DNA from 3 places in the Allobosea sp. F3-2 genome. Region 3 is predicted to be linked to each of the others. Evidence: predicted binding sites of a transcription regulator. Region 3 holds the regulator's gene; each other region holds the start of a gene.
What was found. Region 3 encodes PhoB, which activates phosphate uptake and scavenging genes when phosphate is short. Its sites were predicted from a motif close to TGTCATNNANCTGTCAT; they were not measured.
Positions count from the first base shown of each region.

Region 1: a site for PhoB is predicted at 1,468-1,484, ahead of FQV39_RS28280 (BtaA family protein). Genes of this name have one in related genera too.
Region 2: a site for PhoB is predicted at 1,942-1,958, ahead of FQV39_RS15720 (alkaline phosphatase). Genes of this name have one in related genera too.

Region 1 is NZ_CP042331.1:6,074,311-6,077,580, forward strand. It holds gene FQV39_RS28270 (acyl-CoA dehydrogenase family protein) at 1-727, shown strand, start outside; gene msrB (peptide-methionine (R)-S-oxide reductase MsrB) at 894-1,325, opposite strand; gene FQV39_RS28280 (BtaA family protein) at 1,672-2,895, shown strand; gene FQV39_RS28285 (class I SAM-dependent methyltransferase) at 2,892-3,270, shown strand, end outside.
Region 2 is NZ_CP042331.1:3,393,459-3,396,728, forward strand. It holds gene FQV39_RS15710 (amino acid ABC transporter substrate-binding protein) at 1-612, shown strand, start outside; gene FQV39_RS15715 (Ldh family oxidoreductase) at 704-1,795, shown strand; gene FQV39_RS15720 (alkaline phosphatase) at 2,014-3,270, shown strand, end outside.
Region 3 is NZ_CP042331.1:5,486,781-5,490,050, forward strand. It holds gene phoU (phosphate signaling complex protein PhoU) at 1-682, shown strand, start outside; gene phoB (phosphate regulon transcriptional regulator PhoB) at 948-1,646, shown strand; gene FQV39_RS25380 (hypothetical protein) at 1,754-1,933, shown strand; gene FQV39_RS25385 (hypothetical protein) at 1,946-2,149, shown strand; gene FQV39_RS25390 (DUF3175 domain-containing protein) at 2,195-2,479, opposite strand; gene FQV39_RS25395 (SpoIIAA family protein) at 2,496-2,882, opposite strand; gene FQV39_RS25400 (LysR family transcriptional regulator) at 2,937-3,270, opposite strand, start outside.

The sequences.
Region 1 (3,270 bases), 590 kb from region 3:
ATCCGGGCTGATGCGGATGGCGGTCTCGCTCGCGGCGCATCACGCGCAGCATCGCCGTGCCTTCCAGAAGGCGCTGATCGACCAGCCGATCATGCAGAACGTGCTCGCGGACATCGCCATCGAGGCCGAGGCTGCGGCCTGGCTTGCCTTCCGGCTGTTCGCGGCGCTCGACCGGCAGGAGGACTCGCAGAGCGAGCGGCTGCTGGCGCGGGTCGGGGCGCCGATCGCGAAATACTGGATCACGCGACGGGCGCCGGCCGTCGTCACCGAGGCGCTGGAATGCCTTGGCGGCAACGGCTTCATCGAGGAGAATCCGATGGCGCGGCTTTATCGCGAGGCGCCGCTCAACGCGATCTGGGAAGGCTCGGGCAACGTCATCTGCCTCGACGTGCTGCGCTCGCTAGCGCGGGAGGAGGGGGCGGTCGACGTGCTACGGGCGGAGCTGCTAGCCGCTGCGGGGGCGGACAAGCGCTACGATGCGGCGCTGAAGCGGCTTGAGGGCGAACTGCCGGAAATGATCCGCAACGAAGGGCAGGCACGGCGATTGACGGAGAGATTGGCGTTGCTGCTGCAGGCCTCGCTGCTGCTGCGGTTCGCATCGACTGCCGTGGCCGATGCCTTCGTCGCCACACGGCTAGCTGGCGGCTGGTCGGGGCAGTTCGGGGACTTGCCGCCGGCTGTCGATGCGGCGGCGCTGGCGCGACGGGTGGTGCCGGTGGTTTCGTAGAGCGCATCGTCATTCCGGGACAGGCCGAAGGCCTGAGCCCGGAACCCATGAACATCGGTTTGGCCGGAGAATCCTGCAGCTTACCGCCTCACTTTTCTCTCCCAGCGTGGTGTTCATGGGTTCCGGGCTCGCCGCTTCGCGGCGCCCCGGAATGACGAAGAGTGCGTCAAGCCGCTTCCGGCTCGAAATTCATCGCCACGCCGTTGATGCAGTAGCGCAGGCCGGTGGGCGGCGGCCCGTCCGGAAAGACGTGGCCGAGATGGCCGCCGCAATTGGCGCAATGCACCTCGACGCGGTGCATGCCGTAGCTGAAGTCTTCCGAGGCGCCGACGGCTCCCTCCAGCGGTTGGTCGAAGCTCGGCCAGCCGGTGCCGCTCTCGAACTTCTTGCCCGATCTGAACAGCTTCTGGCCGCAGCCGGCGCAGGAGAAGGTGCCGGCGCGCTTCTCGTAGTTGAGCGCGCAGGAGCCCGCCCGCTCCGTGCCATGGCCACGCAGGATCTGATACTGCTCCGGCGTCAGCCGCTCGCGCCATTGCGCATCGGTCAGCTGGAAGGGGAAGGTCTCGTCCTGCTTCTTCGGCTCGCCGAACATGCTCATCAGACCCATTGCGATCTCCTTGTCAGCGGGGCGGTGGGGCGCCTCATCGGCTTTCGTGCCGCCAATATGGCGTCTCATGCGCCGGATTTCAGCCCCGCCGATTGCCGGCAATTTCACCATGCCGTGGCAATCGCCGGGGCACCGTCACCTGACCGTCACGCGACTCCTCTAGATCGCCGCGCGTCCATTCGGACGCGATGTGGCGATCTATCCCTTTGCTTAAGCATCGGATTTGCCCGGAAAGTGGCTTCCACTTTCCGGTCCGATGCTAGCAGGCCCGCCACCCGCAAAGAGAGGAAAACCTGTGACGCAACAGGCGATGCAAACCGCGCGCGCGGCCCGCCGCATGACGAGTTCGGGCCTGGGACTGGCCGTCCGGCGCAGCAAGACGCTGTCGAAGGCGGGCATGCTGGAGTGGCTCTTCGCCCGCGCCTTCTCTGGCCTGGTCTATCCGCAGATCTGGGAAGATCCGGTCGTCGACATGGCGGCGCTGCAGCTCAAGGCCGACGACCATGTCGTGGCGATCGCCTCCGGCTCCTGCAACATCCTCTCCTATCTGACGGCCGCGCCGATCCGCGTCAGCGCCGTCGATCTCAACGGCGCGCATATCGCGCTCGGCCGGCTGAAGCTCGCGGCTCTGGCGAAGATGGAAAAGCAGGAGGATTTCCTGCGCTTCTTCGGCCGGGCGAATGCGCGCGACAATGTCGGCGTCTACGACCGTGAAATCGCGCCGCATCTCGATGCCGTTTCGCGCGGCTATTGGGAGGGGCGAGGCCTCAATGGGCGCCGCCGGATCAACCTCTTCGCCAAGGGCTTCTATCGCTACGGCCTGCTCGGCCGCTTCATCGGCACCGGCCATGTGCTGGCGCGGGCGCTGGGCGGCAATCCGCGCGCGATGCTGGCGGCGCGCGCCCTTGCCGAGCAGCGGGCGCTCTATGAGCAGCATCTCGCGCCGGTCTTCGAGCGCAAGCTGGTGCGCTGGCTCGTGCGCCAGCCGGCCTCGCTCTATGGGCTCGGCATCCCGCCGGCGCAGTACAAGGCGCTGGCCGCCGATGGCGAGGACGGCATTCTCGGCGCGCTGAAGCTGAGGCTCGAGCGTCTGGCCTGCGATTTCGACCTGAAGGATAATTACTTCGCCCAGCAGGCCTTCGGCCGGCGCTATGGCGAAGGGGCGGATGCGGCCTTCCCGCCCTATCTGCAGCCGCAGCATTTCGCGGCGGTGAAGGAGCGGGCGCCGGGCGTCTCCTATCGCCAGAGCGCGGTCACGGCATTCCTGGAAGACCAGCCGGCCGAGAGCTGTGACGCCTATGTGCTGCTCGATGCGCAGGACTGGATGAACGACGCTGATCTTACGGCGCTATGGTCGCAGATCACGCGCACGGCCCGGCCGGGCGCGCGGGTGATCTTCCGCACAGCGGCCGACGAGCGTCTGCTGCCCGGCCGGATACCCGCTGCGATCCTCGACCAGTGGCATTATGAGGAAGAGCGCAGCCGCGATCTCTGCCGGCAGGATCGCGCGGCGATCTATGGCGGCTTCCACCTCTATGTGCTGAAGGGGCAGGCCCGGTGAACGCGGCCGAGGCGCCAGCAGGCTCCGCCGCCGGGCTGATGGACCGGATCTACCGGCATCAGCGCCATATCTACGATGCCAGCCGGAAGTTCTACCTGCTCGGCCGCGACCAGTTGATCGACGGGCTGCAGCCGCCTCCCGGCGCTACGGTCCTGGAGATCGGCTGTGGCACCGGGCGCAATCTGATCCGGATCGCGAGGCGTTACCCATCCTGCGTCTGCTACGGGCTCGACGTCTCCAGCGAGATGCTGGCGACGGCGCGCGCGTCGGTTGCGAAGGCGGGTTTGGAAGATCGCATCCGGCTCGCCCAGGCCGACGCCACCGATTTCTACCCGCAGGCGCTGTTCGGCCTTCAGGGCTTCGACCGGATCGTGA
Region 2 (3,270 bases), 2.1 Mb from region 3:
ATCGCTTCGGCCAAGGAGCTGAATGGTGCGTCCGTCTGCGTGCCGACCGGAACCACGACGGAGCTCAACATCGCCGATTATTTCCGGGCGCAGGGCATGAAATACGAGGGCGTCGCCTTCGAGGCCGGCGATCAGGTTGCCAAGGCCTTCGAATCCGGCCGCTGCGACGTGTTCAGCAACGACATCTCCGCGCTCTCCGCCTATCGGCTCAAGCTGGTCAACCCGGCCGAATACGTCATCCTGCCGGAGCTGATCTCGAAGGAGCCGCTCGGCCCGGTCGTGCGGCAGGGCGATGAAGCCTGGACCAGCATCGTCCGTTGGTCGCTCTACGCCATGGTCGCGGCCGAAGAGCTCGGCATCACCGCCGCCAATGCCGATGAGCAGAAGCGTACCGGCTCGCCCGAGGCGCAGCGGCTGCTCGGAGGCAACGGCAATTTCGGCGAGTCGATGGGGCTGAAGCCGGACTGGGCCCTGCAGATCGTCAAGCAGGTCGGCAATTACGGCGAGGTCTATGAGCGCAATGTCGGCACCGGCTCGAAGCTCGGCATCGGGCGTGGCCTGAACAAGCTCTGGACCGCCGGCGGCCTGCAATACGCTCCTCCAGTGCGCTGAGCGGCATCGCCCCGATCCGGCTTCGCCGGGGTTTGAAAGCTGATTTGCACGTCCGGTCATCGCGCCGGGCGTGCTGCATCGAGGGGAGCCGATGTCGGTTTCGGATGCCTATCCGGAGGAAGTCCTGAAAGGTCTCGCCGTCGCGCTGCTCGAAGCGGCCGGAGCGCCGCCCGATAACGCGGCTCTGGTGGCCGAGGCTCTCCTCGACGCGGATATCGAGGAAATGGCCTCGCACGGCCTGCTGCATCTGCCGATGTATCTCGACCGCATCGCGGGAGGCTCCGTCGATCCGGGTGCCAGGGGCGAGATCGTCACGGATCTGGGTTCTCGCCTGACGATCGATGCCGGGAACGGGCTGGGGCAGGTCACGGCCGAGCGGGCCTGCGAGATCGCAACGACACGCGCCGCCGCGCATGGCCTTGCCGTGGTGGCCGTCCGCAACGCCTTTCATTTCGGCGCCGCCGGACGCTTCGCGCGGAAGATCGCGTCGACCGGGCAGATCGGCATCGTCATGGCCAATACACGGCCCATGCTGCCGGCTCCCGGCGGTGTCGAAGCCGTCGTCGGCAACAATCCGCTGTCGATCGCGGTCCCGACGGGCGGCGAGCCCATCACGCTCGACTTCGCCATGAGCGCTGGCGCCATGGGCAAGATCAGGCTGGCCGCGAGCAAGGGAGAGCCGATTCCGGACGGCTGGGCGCAGACGGCCGAGGGCAAGCCGACATGCGACGCGCTCGAAGCACTGAAGGGGACGCTCCTGCCCGCTGCGGGGGCCAAGGGGTTCGGGCTTGCCGTGATGATCGATCTTCTGGCCGGGGGCCTGTCGGCTGGCGGCATCGGCGAGGCCGTGCAGCCGCTCTACGGCGATACCGCCCGCCCCTATGCGAGCGCAAACCTGTTCATGGCGATCCAGATCGAGGGCATGCGGCCAATCGCGGAATTCGAGGCGGCCGCCTCCGGATTTGCCGATAAAATCCGAGGTTCACGGACCGCTTCCGGAGGAAGGCCCGTGCGCCTTCCCGGCGATCGCGCAGCCCAGGCGCGGAGCCGCTTCGATGGCTTCTGCCGTCTAGGACAGGAAACTCTCGAAGCACTCAAAAGCCGCGCTCGCCGCCTCGGCGTCACGATCCCCGTCGCGCTCACGGACGAAGGCAAGGGCCGATCAGATTACGACAGGCGTTGATCGCAATCCTGCGGTCTCCGCCGCAAAGGCTGCCGCCCGATTATTCAAAGAAGGCACCGTTGGGGCAGACACATCCACCGTATTGCCGTCACCCCCAGGACCGATTGGATCGACGGGTCCCGAAATCGCGCTGAGTCTGTCACGAGTTTGATCAAACTGTCACGTTCCGGTCTTAGGCGAGGTCGACCGGCACGAGCCTTTTCTGGCGGAGAACCACAATGCGCGCATATCACTGGCTGGCGGCGATCCTTGCCGCGGGCGTAGCGGGAGGGTCCGCCGCTGCGCAGACCATCTATCCGATCGACCGTGCCGAAATCCTCGAAGGCTCGCGGTTCGACTTCAAAGTCGAATTCCCGAACGCACCGACCTCTGCCGATGTGAACGTCACCATCAACGGCAAGCCTGCCGCCGAGGTGCTCGGCCGTCCGACCAACTTCATCCAGAGCGAGGAAGGCCAGAAGCATTCCGCCCTGTGGCTGCGCGGCGCTTCGCTGCCCGCCGGCCGCTATGTGGTCGAAGCCACGCAGGGCGACAACAAGGCTACTGTGAACTGGGATGTCTTCGCAACCGCCCAGCCGCGCCGCGCCAAGAACGTCATCCTCTTCATCGGCGACGGCATGTCGGTCGCCAACCGTACCGCCGCCCGCATCCTCTCCAAGGGCTGGAAGGAAGGCAAATACGATGGCGAGCTCGCCATGGACGACATGCCGAACATGGCGCTGATCTCGACCTCCGGCACCGACTCGATCGTCACCGACAGCGCGAACTCGGCAAGCGCTTACACCACCGGCCACAAGTCCTGCGTCAATGCGCTCGGCATCTACTGCGCCAAGAACGCGCTGACGCTTGACCACCCCAAGGTCGAGACGATTTCCGAGATCATCAAGCGCCACCGCACCGGCATGGCGATCGGCGTCGTCACCAATTCGGAGATCGAGGACGCGACGCCGGCCTCGATGATCGCCCATACGCGCCGGCGCTCCGACTACAACGACATCGTCAAGATGTTCTTCGACGTGAAGCCGGACGTGATCATGGGCGGCGGCTCGCCGAACTTCCTGCCCAAGTCGACTCCGGGCACGAAGCGCACAGACGATCTCGACTTCATCGCCAAGTTCAAGGAGGCCGGCTACACGCTGGCGACTACGAAGACCGAGATGAACGCCGCCGTCACGGGCGGCGCCAAGAAACTGCTCGGCCTCTACAACACCTCCAATATCGACGGCGCCTTCGACCTGCGCCTTGCCAAGAAGGGCTCGATCGCGAAATTCCCGGACCAGCCCGACGTGGTCGAGCAGACCAAGGCGGCGATCGAGATGCTCAAGGGCGCCGAGGACGGCTTCTTCCTGATGGTGGAGTCGGCCCGCATCGACAAGTACAGCCACTCCCTCGACTGGGAGCGCTCCGTGTTCGACACGATCATGCTCGACAATGCGGTGAAGGTCGCCAAGGACTTCGCCGGCGAGCGCAACGAC
Region 3 (3,270 bases):
CGAAGGCATCCGCCGCAGCCTCGCCGAAATGGGCGGCATGGCCGAACGCATGCTCGGCGACTCCACCGTGGCGCTGGTGCGCCGCGATACCGGCCTTGCCCAGAAGATCATCACCGCCGACCAGCGCCTCGACAACCTCCAGCGCGAGGTCGAGGAAAAGGCGGTTTTGACCATCGCCCGGCGCCAGCCGCTCGCCAACGACCTGCGCGAACTGATCTCGGCGATCCGCATCGCCGCCGACATCGAGCGCGTCGGCGATCTCGCCAAGAACATCGCCAAGCGCGCCGTCGCCATCGCCGGCCAGTTCCAGCCGCCGCATCGCGCGGTGGTCGGGCTCGAGCACATCAGCCGCCTCGTACAGGCGCAGCTCAAGGACGTGCTTGACGCCTATGCCGCCGGCAACGAGCAAAAGGCGCTCGAGGTCTGGCGCCGCGACGACGAAATCGACGCGCTCTACACCTCGCTGTTCCGCGAACTCCTGACCTACATGATGGAAGATCCGCGCAACATCACCTTCTGCACGCATCTGCTGTTCTGCGCCAAGAACATCGAACGCATCGGCGACCACACCACCAACATCGCCGAGACGATCCATTATCTCATCACCGGCGACTCGCTCGACGTGAACCGGCCGAAGCTCGACACGACCAATATCGAAGTCGAGGCGGTCACGGGCAGCTAGGTTGGAGGGGACGATTGCGGATTGTGAGCCGCGGGCCGAGGAAGGCTCCTTCTTTCCCCACCCATCTCGGGCTTACCCGAGATGGGCATTTCCTGATGTCGAAGTCGGCAACAGCCGACTTCGATGTGGGGAAGGGTATGGGGATGGGGGGCGTCCCGCCTGGTGAGCGCTCGCCCGGTCGTTCGCCCCCCACCCCTGCCCCTCCCCACAAGGGGGAGGGATTCCCTGCGCCCTTCGTCAGAACAAACCCAATCGGAACCGCGCCATGGCCGCACGCATCCTGATCGTCGAGGACGAGGAGCCATTGACCCTGCTGCTGCGCTACAACCTCGAAGCCGAGGGCTTCGCGGTGGATAGCGTTGCGCGCGGGGACGATGCCGAACTGCATCTGCGCGATCACACGCCCGATCTCGTGTTGCTCGACTGGATGCTGCCGGGCCTCTCCGGCATCGAGCTTTGCCGCCGGCTGCGCTCGCGGCGCGATACCGAGCGCGTGCCGATCATCATGCTGACCGCACGCGGCGAGGAGACCGAGCGCGTGCGCGGGCTCGCGACCGGCGCCGACGACTATGTGGTGAAGCCGTTTTCGTTGCCGGAACTGATCGCGCGCATCCAGGCTCTGCTGCGCCGCGCCAAGCCTGGCCATGTTGCAGGACTGCTCGCCGCCGGCGACCTCGAACTCGATCGCACCACGCGGCGGGTCCGCCGCGCCGGCAGCGAACTGCATCTCGGCCCGACCGAGTTCAGGCTGCTGGAATTCCTGATGCAGGCGCCGGGCCGCGTTTACTCGCGCGCGCAGCTCCTCGACGCCGTCTGGGGCCGTGACGTCTATATCGACGAGCGCACCGTCGACGTCCATGTCGGCCGGCTGCGCAAGGCGATCACGCCCGCCAACTCCAAGGATCCGCTGCGTACGGTGCGCGGCGCCGGCTACGCCTTCGACGAGACTTTCGCGCGCAGCTGAGCGGCGCTCCAGCTGCACCCTCATTCGCAACTTGCGGTGAACCTTGCCTCCCCGCTCGCGTTGATCCTGAATGTCAACGCGAGCCAGAGGAGGTCGCCGTGAGCAAGATGCCGCCCATCCCGCCGGCCAGTCGAAGCGACAAGGGCCCGGGCGGGCCGGATCATGTGGAGCGGGATGTGCGTAGCGCCAGGGGTGGCGAGCGCCGGCCGAGCCAGCCTGACCAGCAGGGCCAGCAGGGCAATACCCGCATCAACACGACCCATCAGGGGTTCCAGCAGGACCGTTGAGGAGGCTGCCTAATGTCGACCTCGACCAAGGCGCCGCAAACCATCCGGCATGGTGGCCCCGGCGCCGCCCATCAGAATGCGAAGAAACCGCCGGAGATCCGCAAGCCGCCGGCCGACGATGAAAAACGGCAGCACTCTCGCGTTTCGGGAGGCGGTGGCGAGCGCGACAGCCACCATGGGCACGATCCGGCCCGCAAGGGTGGCAGGTCTCCGTGAGAATCCCTCTTCAGGATGATCCCTGAAGGATTCCGGCAGGGAGCCTCAGCCGTCGCGGTGGAAGAGGCGGCGCAAGCTATGCTTGGCCGCTTCCAGCGTCTTTCGCCGTTCGGCCGTCAGCTTCCGGCCGGCGCGGTTGATGTAGAAGGTCAGCATCGACATCGCCGAACGGTAGGGGCTCGACTTGCGCCGGCGGCTGTGTTCGGCCGACCGCTTCAGCGAACGCGCGATCCGTCGCGGATCGCCTTGCTTGAACACGGCCTTCTCGAGATCGAGCGCGTTGCTCCTGCTGGTGATATCGGCCGACCACCTGTGTTTGTGGGCGGGCATGGCGTCCTCCTGTCAGTCAGGCATTCGGTCCGCCCTCGATGTCACCGGCCCAGGTCAGCGCCGTTTCGTACTCCTCCGGTTTGAATGTGCGGACGGTCACGAAGGGGATCGCGGGGTTGAGCAGGTCGACGAAGGCGGTGAGCCAGCCCCTGTCGGTGATCACCGCCTCGCGCGGGAAGCGTTGCAGCTCCCAGAGCTTGCCGAGGCTGTAGCGCGCATCCTTCCAGGCGGCAGCCAATGTCATATCGGTGAAATCGGTGAGGTCGGCGAGGATGCCGACTTTCTCGTGTCGTGCGAGCTTCGCCTCGATATCGGCCACGATCCCATCGAGATCGTCGCTGGTCAGCGTCTGCGACAGGCGGTAGGCGCCGACATGGTCAGGGGCAGGCAGAATGGTGAACATGGCTCCTCCTTGCTCAAGACAACGCGGAGCAAGAGTTGAAGTTTCCTGCGATGATCAGGCCGCCACGGGAGCACGGGTGGCGGCGTCGAACCGGGATGCCTCGGAGCGCAGCCAGCCGATGAATTCATCGAGGCCGGGGCGATGAGGCTGGCCCAGCGGGTGCGTGAGCCAGCAGCCCGTCGCGCTGGTGAAGCCGAGGCCGAGCGGGTTGACGAGCGCGCCCGAGGCCAACTCGTCCGCCACGTAGCAGCGCGGCGTCAGCGCGACGCCCAAACCCGCGACGGCGGCGCTGATGATGACGGAGTAATAGCCGTAGCGTACGGTATGCTCCGGCACGGCACCACGCAGGTCGTGCGCCTCGGTGAACTCGGCCCAGAAGGTCGGCATC